One region of the Desulfosporosinus sp. genome, then DNA from elsewhere that is predicted to be linked to it. Evidence: riboswitches for the same ligand, from Rfam matches in the RefSeq annotation. Region 1 holds a riboswitch; the other holds the start of a gene.
What was found. A riboswitch is a leader RNA that binds a small molecule or an ion and turns the genes downstream of it on or off. The one in region 1 is predicted to bind thiamine pyrophosphate.

Region 1 (4,112 bases):
AGGTGTTACGGTTCCGGTCACCTATGTTTTAAATCAGCTGTATTACTTGCCCATCTACTTTATCGCGATTACGAGCTTTTTAGGGATTGTTATGGTCGTTTTAATGAGGCGTTGGCTTGTCCATCCCCTGACTGAATTGACAAAATTTACTGCAGAACTCAATGATAATATATATGAACGTGAGAGTAATTATCAGCTAGAGAGTCCAGTAATTGAAGTTGAGGCTCTTGCTACTAACTTCCGGAGGATGACTGCAGCACTACAAGAAAACTTTAGAAAGCTAGAAAGTTCCGAAGTGAATCTTAAACAAGAGATTATCGAAAAAATGATGGTTCAAAAAGATTTAGAGTGTAGTTACGAAGAACTTGAGGCTGTTGAAGAGGAATTAAGATCTAATTACGAAAAACTTCAATCCAAGGAAAAGTTACATAGAGAATCAGAACGACGTTTCCGATCCATGCTCGAGAACGTGAAACTTATTACAGGGATTATGGATAAGGACGGTCGGATTATCTTTTGTAATGACTTTATACTGGGTCTAACAGGATTTCAAAGAGATGAGGTCGTAGGACATAACTTCTTTGATGTTTTTATTCCCATAGGTATAAGAAAAAGTGCAAATGCTTGGTTTAGAGAAGTCCTAGAAAGTAAGAATATTGTAGTTCATAATATTTATCCTATTCAAACAAAAAACGGGAATACACGGGTTGTTCACTGGAACCATACCCTCTTGTTTGATTCAGAGGGTAATATCTCGGGGATCGCAAGTATCGGAGAAGATATCACTGAGCGTAAGCAATTTCAGGAGAGGCTCGAGCACATGAGTTTCCACGATGCCTTAACTGACCTGTATAACCGAGCATATTTTGAAGAAAAGATACGTTTACTTGGTGGACAGGATTTTGCTCCAGTTGGGATTATAGTTTGTGACGTAGATGGACTAAAACTAGTTAATGATACACTGGGACATACGACAGGGGACAAATTACTCGGGTTGACCGCTGGTCTTATAAAAAAGTGTTTCCGTGAAGAGGACCTAATATTTAGGATTGGCGGGGATGAGTTTGCTATCATTCTACCAAAGAGTGAATTATCGGTGGTAGAACAAGCCTGCTACAGAATTAGAAAAGTGGTCGAAACATATAATATGGAAAATAAAGAGTTTCCTCTTAGCTTATCCATGGGTTTTGCAGTAAGCGAGAAAACAATTGTCAATGTCGACGAAGTGTTTAGAGAAGCAGACGATGGAATGTATCGCGAAAAACTACATCGAAGTAAAAGTACGCGCAGTGCCTTGGTGCAGGCCATGATGAAAGCACTCGAAGCAAGAGATTTTATTACTGAAGGGCATGCGGACAGGTTACAAGAACTAGTGATCACACTAGGTCAGGCTTTGGCTTTATCGGAGCGGACTCTTGCAGATTTACGACTTTTAGCACAGTTCCATGATATCGGTAAAGTGGGCATTCCTGATAGTATTCTTTTCAAGCCAGGACGTCTTACAGAGGAAGAGTTCAAGGAAATGCAGCGACATAGTGAAATTGGACATCGCATTGCTCAGTCGGCCCCAGACTTACTGCCGATCGCTGATTGTATACTAAGACACCATGAGTGGTGGAATGGTCAAGGTTATCCATTAGGGCTTAAAGAAGATGATATCCCCTTAGAGTGCCGCATTTTAGCAATAGCTGATGCCTACGATGCAATGACAAGCAATCGACCCTACAGGAAAGCCTTGAGCCAGGAGCAAGCATTTAAAGAATTAATCGATAACATGGGGATGCAATTTGATCCCGACCTTGTGCCCATATTTATTAAAGCCATCAGGTAAATTAAATTAAATTCGTTTAAATCTCAAAGAGCTAAGTATTGACCATTGACTTTATATTCTCCACATGTTAATTTAATAAAAACTGAATAATGAGCAGGGGTGCTGGAATTGGCTGGCTGAGATTTAGACCCTTATAAGTCTAAGACCCTTTTAACCTGATCTGGATAATGCCAGCGTAGGTAAGCAGTTTACTCTTTTATGAAATTGGAAGAGCACTATCTTATTCTGGAGATATGTGCTCTTTTTGGTTTTATGAGGTTCTTGGGTAGCCAAGTTTTTAAAAGAGAAATTAAACATATTGGAGGTGCGTTATGAAACAGGTACTTACTATAGCTGGTTCAGATTCTAGTGGGGGCGCAGGGATTCAAGCAGATTTAAAAACGTTTTCTGCTCATGGGGTTTTTGGAATGAGCGTAATTACGGCAGTCACCGCTCAAAATACCCAGGGGGTATTTGCTGTACAGGATATCTCTAAAGACGTAATCGCAAAGCAAATTGAGGCGATTTTTGATGATATTGAAGTTGATGGAGTCAAAATCGGTATGGTTTCACAAGTTCCTACAATAGAGGTAATTGTGGAACAGTTAAGAATCTATAAGCCTAAAACCATTGTTTTAGACCCTGTCATGGTCTCTAAGAGCGGTTACCATTTGTTAAATCCAGAAGCTGAAGCAACTTTAATTAAGGAATTACTGCCAATGGCAATGGTTGTTACACCTAATATTCCAGAGGCTGAAGTTATGACGAATAAGTCCATACACACGCTAAAGCATATGGAGGAGGCTGCCAAAGCTATATTTCAGATGGGAGTGAAGAATGTACTCCTTAAAGGGGGGCACTTGGAAGAGGATTCTATTGATATCCTATTTGATGGACAGGAGTTTAGATACTATTCCTCTGCAAGGATTGCAACTAAGAATACTCACGGAACGGGATGTACACTTTCGTCGGCCATCACGGCAAATCTGGCCTTAGGACACAGCCTTAATCAAGCTATCACCCTAGCAAAGGAGTATATAACGATTGCTATTCAGAATTCCTTACCAATTGGAAAAGGCGTAGGCCCAACCCATCACTTCTATACACTTTATAAAAAGGCGGGATTAATTGAGTGAGCACAACTTCAAAAAATAATTTAAGTGGGTTTAATTTTGCAACCCTATGGTTTGGTGCAGCTATATCAGTGGCTGAAATAGTGACGGGTGGTCTTCTAGCCCCCTTGGGATTTAAGATGGGGGTTTTGGCTATCCTGCTTGGACACTTGGTTGGGACGACTATTTTAGTGCTGGGAGGAATCATTGGAACCCAAGAGAGAATCCCAGCTATCATGTCGACGCGTATCTCCTTTGGTGAATACGGTTCCTACTTATTCTCGATCTTGAATGTTTTACAGTTATTAGGTTGGACAGCAGTTATGATTATTGTTGGGGCCCGGTCGGTTAATCACATCACTAATACTTTATGGGCATTTAATAATATAACTGTTTGGAGTTTAATCATCGGAATTTTGATAATGGTTTGGTCATGGCTTGGTAGAGATAGCGGTTGGAAAAGGGCAAACCATTTCGCCGTTATTTTACTCTTCCTTTTAACTTTGGTCTTAAGCTCAATTATTTTCCGTAACCACGAGTTGTTTACAAAGCAGGTTGCTGGAGATTTGGCCTTTGGTTCTGCTTTGGAACTATCCGTAATCATGCCTTTATCCTGGCTGCCGCTAATATCCGACTATACGCGATTTGCAAAGACAAAGAGTGGAGGGGCAGGAGGAAGTTGGCTAGGATACTTCATCGGAAGTAGTTGGATGTATATAATTGGCTTGGGATCTGCAATTATCGCCTCAGATGCTGATCCGTCTGCAATGTTACTGGCTGCAAATCTCGGTATAGTTGCCTTAGGAATTATCATTTTAGCAACGGTAACAACGACTTTCCTTGATGCTTATTCAGCTGGAGTTTCGTGCTTAAATATTTTCCCTAAATTAAATGAGAAAACGGTTACGATTGTTATGACGGCTATTGGTACTGGATTAGCAATCGCCGTGAATATCGAGCAGTATGAATATTTCCTTTATGCTATCGGATCAGTGTTTGCTCCTTTGTTTGCAATCCTGTTAACGGATTATTTCCTTTTGAAAAATAAGAAGATCCAAGCGGACCTTGTGATTAACTGGGGCACATTAACCCTTTGTGCACTTGGAACTGCGTTATACTACCAGTTTGTCAAATTTGATTTTGTTCTGGGTGCGACTATTCCGGTTATGTCAATTATCAGTATTGTACAT
Region 2 (4,112 bases), on a different contig from region 1:
GACCATAGAAGATGTGCTTCATGTCTTAAGTAAAGAAAAAGCGGATGGAGTCTTAGTTCAATTTGGAGGACAGACAGCCATAAATTTAGCGGGCCGTCTAAAACTTGCGGGAATAGAAGTTCTAGGAACCCCCGTTGATGCGATTGATATGGCTGAGGATCGGGAGCGGTTTGCTGAATTATTAGGTCGTTTAGGAATCCCTCAATCTGAAGGGCGAAGTGTTATATCAGTCGACCAAGCCAAGAAAATTGCCGAGGAACTGGAATTTCCTGTGATTGTCCGTCCATCCTATGTCATTGGTGGTCGTGCTATGCAAGTGGTAGAGAATCTAGATGAACTGGAAGATTATTTAAGGCGGGCGATTCATCTATCTCCAGAGCATCCGATTTTGGTGGATAGATATTTGGATGGAAAAGAAGTTGAAGTTGACGCGGTTTCAGACGGAGAGACCACGATAATAGCAGGCATCATGGAGCATATCGAACGCGCCGGTGTCCACTCAGGAGACAGTCTGGCAGTTTATCCGCCCCAGAGTTTAACCCCTGCTGAAATCGAACAAATCGAAGATTTCACCTGTCGTCTGGCTGAAGGAATTGGAATCAGAGGACTTATCAATATTCAATTTGTCGTCGTGCGAGGCAAGGTATATGTTCTAGAAGTGAACCCACGTGCAAGCCGTACGGTTCCGATTCTTTCTAAAGTGACGGGGATTCCCCTGGTGAACTTAGCTGTTCAAGTTGCTCTTGGCAAGACCTTGAAGGATATGGGCTATAACCATGGACTTGCTCCTGAAGTTCCCTTCGTCGTTGTTAAAGCTCCGGTTTTTTCCTTTGAAAAATTGACAAAGGTCGAAACTTCCTTAGGCCCTGAAATGAAGTCAACAGGGGAAGTATTAGGGATGGATACCCAATTCGGGCATGCTTTAGCCAAGGCTTTTGCGGCTTCTCGTATTCCCCTCCCCAAAGATGGGAATATTCTAGTATCTGTTGCAGAGAAAGATCGGCCAGAAGCGATTACCCTGGCTCGACAACTAGCTCAGTTGGGATTTGGTGTCAAGGGAACCGGAGATACTGCCAAGGCTTTAGCCCTATGTGGTGTAGAGGTAGAAGAAGTGACTGAATCCAGCCAGGCGCTTCAAGAAGCCATAAGACAGCGAGAATTCTCCTTCATCCTTAGCACGCCTAATAAAGGAACCCCGGAGAGGACTGGTTATCTTCTGAGGAGGTTAGCTGCAGAACACGGCGTCCCATGTTTTTCGTCAATGGATACTGCGAAAGCCGTCGTCCGAGCGTTCCAAGAGATACGAAGTCATACGTCTCCCCAGGTTCTCGCTTTACAGGAGTATTTGGTGATGTAAACCGGGTGGGACGGGGGGACTAGGAACCTGTCCCCCCGTCCCACTAGATGTAAGTTGACAAACGCCTAACCGAGATGCTATGATTACGAAAATAATAAATATTTGGGGAGCTGATCTATCGGCTGAGAGGGAAATATGAGTTTCCGACCCATTGACCTGAACTAGGTAATGCTAGCGGAGGGAATTATAGTGCATGTATCGATGCCGATCATTGCGTGAGTAAGAACCTTCTACAATTTTAGAGGGTTTTTTTATTTTATATAACAAAGAAGGAGGGAAAGCAGATGATTAATGCGAGTGTTGCGATCCAAGTACTACCGGCAGTGGAGGGAGAAGAAATCCTACACGTAGTGGACAAAGTTATTGAGTACTTAAAATCGACTGGACTTAATGTCTTTGTGGGCCCATTTGAAACGACTATTGAGGGAGACTTTGAACAGCTCATGGATATTGTTAAACGCTGCCAGTTGATTTGTATCGAGGAAGGTGCACCTAGTGTGATGTCCTATGTAAAAATCAGCTATAAGCCTGGTGGCGGAATTTGGACCATCGATGAAAAAGTTACAAAACATCACCAATAAGCTCTATCCAACAGCACTATTACTATTCTTACTGCTGGTATGGCATATGGTGACGGAAACCGGATTTGTTCCTAAGTTTATGTTGCCTTCCCCCATCGACGTGATCCGAGCCTTTATCAACTCGTTTTCCGAGCTCATGCAGCATGCAGCAGTTTCTTTGACAGAAGCCTTTGGAGGCTTGGCTATTAGCATTGTTTTAGCGTTTAGCATAGCACTTTTGATGGATCGGTTTGAAGCTTTATATAAAGCCGTACATCCCCTTTTGGTCGTCACTCAAACGATTCCTACGGTTGCCCTTGCTCCTCTATTAGTATTGTGGTTGGGGTATGATATGGCACCTAAGATCACACTAGTAGTATTAACGTGCTTTTTCCCGATGACCATCGCGCTTTTAGGTGGTTTCAAATCCTCCGATACGGATGCAATGAATTTAATGCGTGCCATGGGTGCCAGGAAGTGGCAAATATATCGCTACATTAAGCTGCCCAATGCCTTGCCGGGTTTCTTTTCGGGTCTCAAAATATCCGTATCCTATTCTATTGTTGGTGCAGTCATAGCGGAATGGCTGGGTGGAAATAGTGGATTAGGAGTATATATGACTCGCGTGCGGAAATCCTACGCCTTTGATAAGATGTTCGCAGTTATTTTCCTTATTATCATATTGAGTTTATTGCTCATGAAATGCGTAGGGCTATTAGAACGTAGGGCAATGCCTTGGAGACATACCGAGGAGGAAAGAAATTAATCAACTAAGATGTACTATGAAAGATAAGACCATAAGTATTTAAGTAGAGGAGTAAGAAAGAACATGAAAAAGAAGTTTGTTGCTTTGATGGCTGCGGTTTTAATGATAATTGGCTTAACTGGCTGTTCACAAACAGGTACAGAAAAGCCAACCCAACAGTCGACCGAAAAGATCACCTTTGTCCTGGATTGGACCCCCAACACCAACCATACGGGAGTATACGCTGCAAAGGAATTAGGATATTTTAAGGATGCTGGTCTGGAAGTCGATATCATTCAACCCCCAGAGGGTGGAGCTTTGCCCCTAGTAGCAGCGGGAAAGGCAGAGTTTACAGTAAGTTTCCAAGAGGAAATTGCCGCTGCTATTACCTCGAATAGTCCGTTGGATGTCGTTGCGGTAGGTACCATCTTGCAACATAATACATCAGGAATTATCTCCTTAAAAGAGGATAATATCCTAGGTCCCAAAAACATGGAGAACAAAGTATACGCAACCTGGGATACCCCTGTCGAAAAAGCCATTTTGAAGCAAGTCATCACAAAAGACGGTGGGAACTACGATAATGTAAAAATGATTCCCAGTACCGTAACTGATATTATTTCAGCCCTGCAAAGCAATGTTGATGCCGTATGGATTTACTATGGTTGGGATGGAGTAGCCACCAAAGTGAAAGGTCTAGATACAAACTTCTTCTCTTTTAAAGACATTGATCCAGTGTTGGATTTTTACACCCCGGTGATCGCGTCCAGTCAGACATACCTAAATCAAAATGAAGATACTGCTAAAAAGTTTTTAGTAGCCGTAGCAAAAGGGTACGAATACGCCATTGCAAATCCAGAAGAAGCAGCTAAAATCCTAGTGAAGTATGCCCCTGAAGTGGATCTGGATATTGCAACAGCCAGCCAGAAATACCTTGCGGATCAGTATAAGGCTGAAGTCAAACAATGGGGATATATTGATCAGGAGCGGTGGGACAATTTCTATACCTGGATGTTTGAGAACAAGCTCATACCGAATAAACTCGATTCTGGAGCAGGATTTACAAACGCTTATCTGGCCAAGTAGGGCTTCATGACATATAGGAGTAACCATGGGTAAAATAAAGCTTGAAACCCAAACTATATCTAAGAGTTTTGCGGGTGAATTAATCATCAAGGATATCAATATTAACCTTGGAGAGAACGAGTTGGTAAGCTTATTAGGTGTAAGTGGGATCGGCAAAAGTACTCTCTTCAACGTGATTGCAGGCGTGCTTCCCCCTGAAACAGGGCATGTGCTCTTAAATGGTGAGGATATAACCGGGCAGGCAGGCAAAGTGAGCTATATGCAGCAAAAAGACTTGATGCAGCCCCACCTGACTGTGCTGGATAATGTTGCATTGCCGCTTTTTATTCGGGGTGTAAACAAGCAGAAGGCCAGAACTCAGGCG

Region 2: another riboswitch for thiamine pyrophosphate. It lies ahead of HGJ98_RS19830 (MTH1187 family thiamine-binding protein); the one in region 1 lies ahead of thiD (bifunctional hydroxymethylpyrimidine kinase/phosphomethylpyrimidine kinase).

The regions. Positions count from the first base shown of each region.
Region 1 covers NZ_JABZFS010000014.1:134,713-138,824, reverse strand. The annotation lists gene HGJ98_RS03355 (HD domain-containing phosphohydrolase) at 1-1,831, shown strand, start outside; TPP riboswitch at 1,917-2,031, shown strand; gene thiD (bifunctional hydroxymethylpyrimidine kinase/phosphomethylpyrimidine kinase) at 2,143-2,946, shown strand; gene cytX (putative hydroxymethylpyrimidine transporter CytX) at 2,943-4,112, shown strand, end outside.
Region 2 covers NZ_JABZFS010000080.1:106,598-110,709, reverse strand. The annotation lists gene carB (carbamoyl-phosphate synthase large subunit) at 1-1,357, shown strand, start outside; TPP riboswitch at 1,451-1,557, shown strand; gene HGJ98_RS19830 (MTH1187 family thiamine-binding protein) at 1,642-1,938, shown strand; gene HGJ98_RS19825 (ABC transporter permease) at 1,910-2,683, shown strand; gene HGJ98_RS19820 (ABC transporter substrate-binding protein) at 2,747-3,748, shown strand; gene HGJ98_RS19815 (ABC transporter ATP-binding protein) at 3,774-4,112, shown strand, end outside.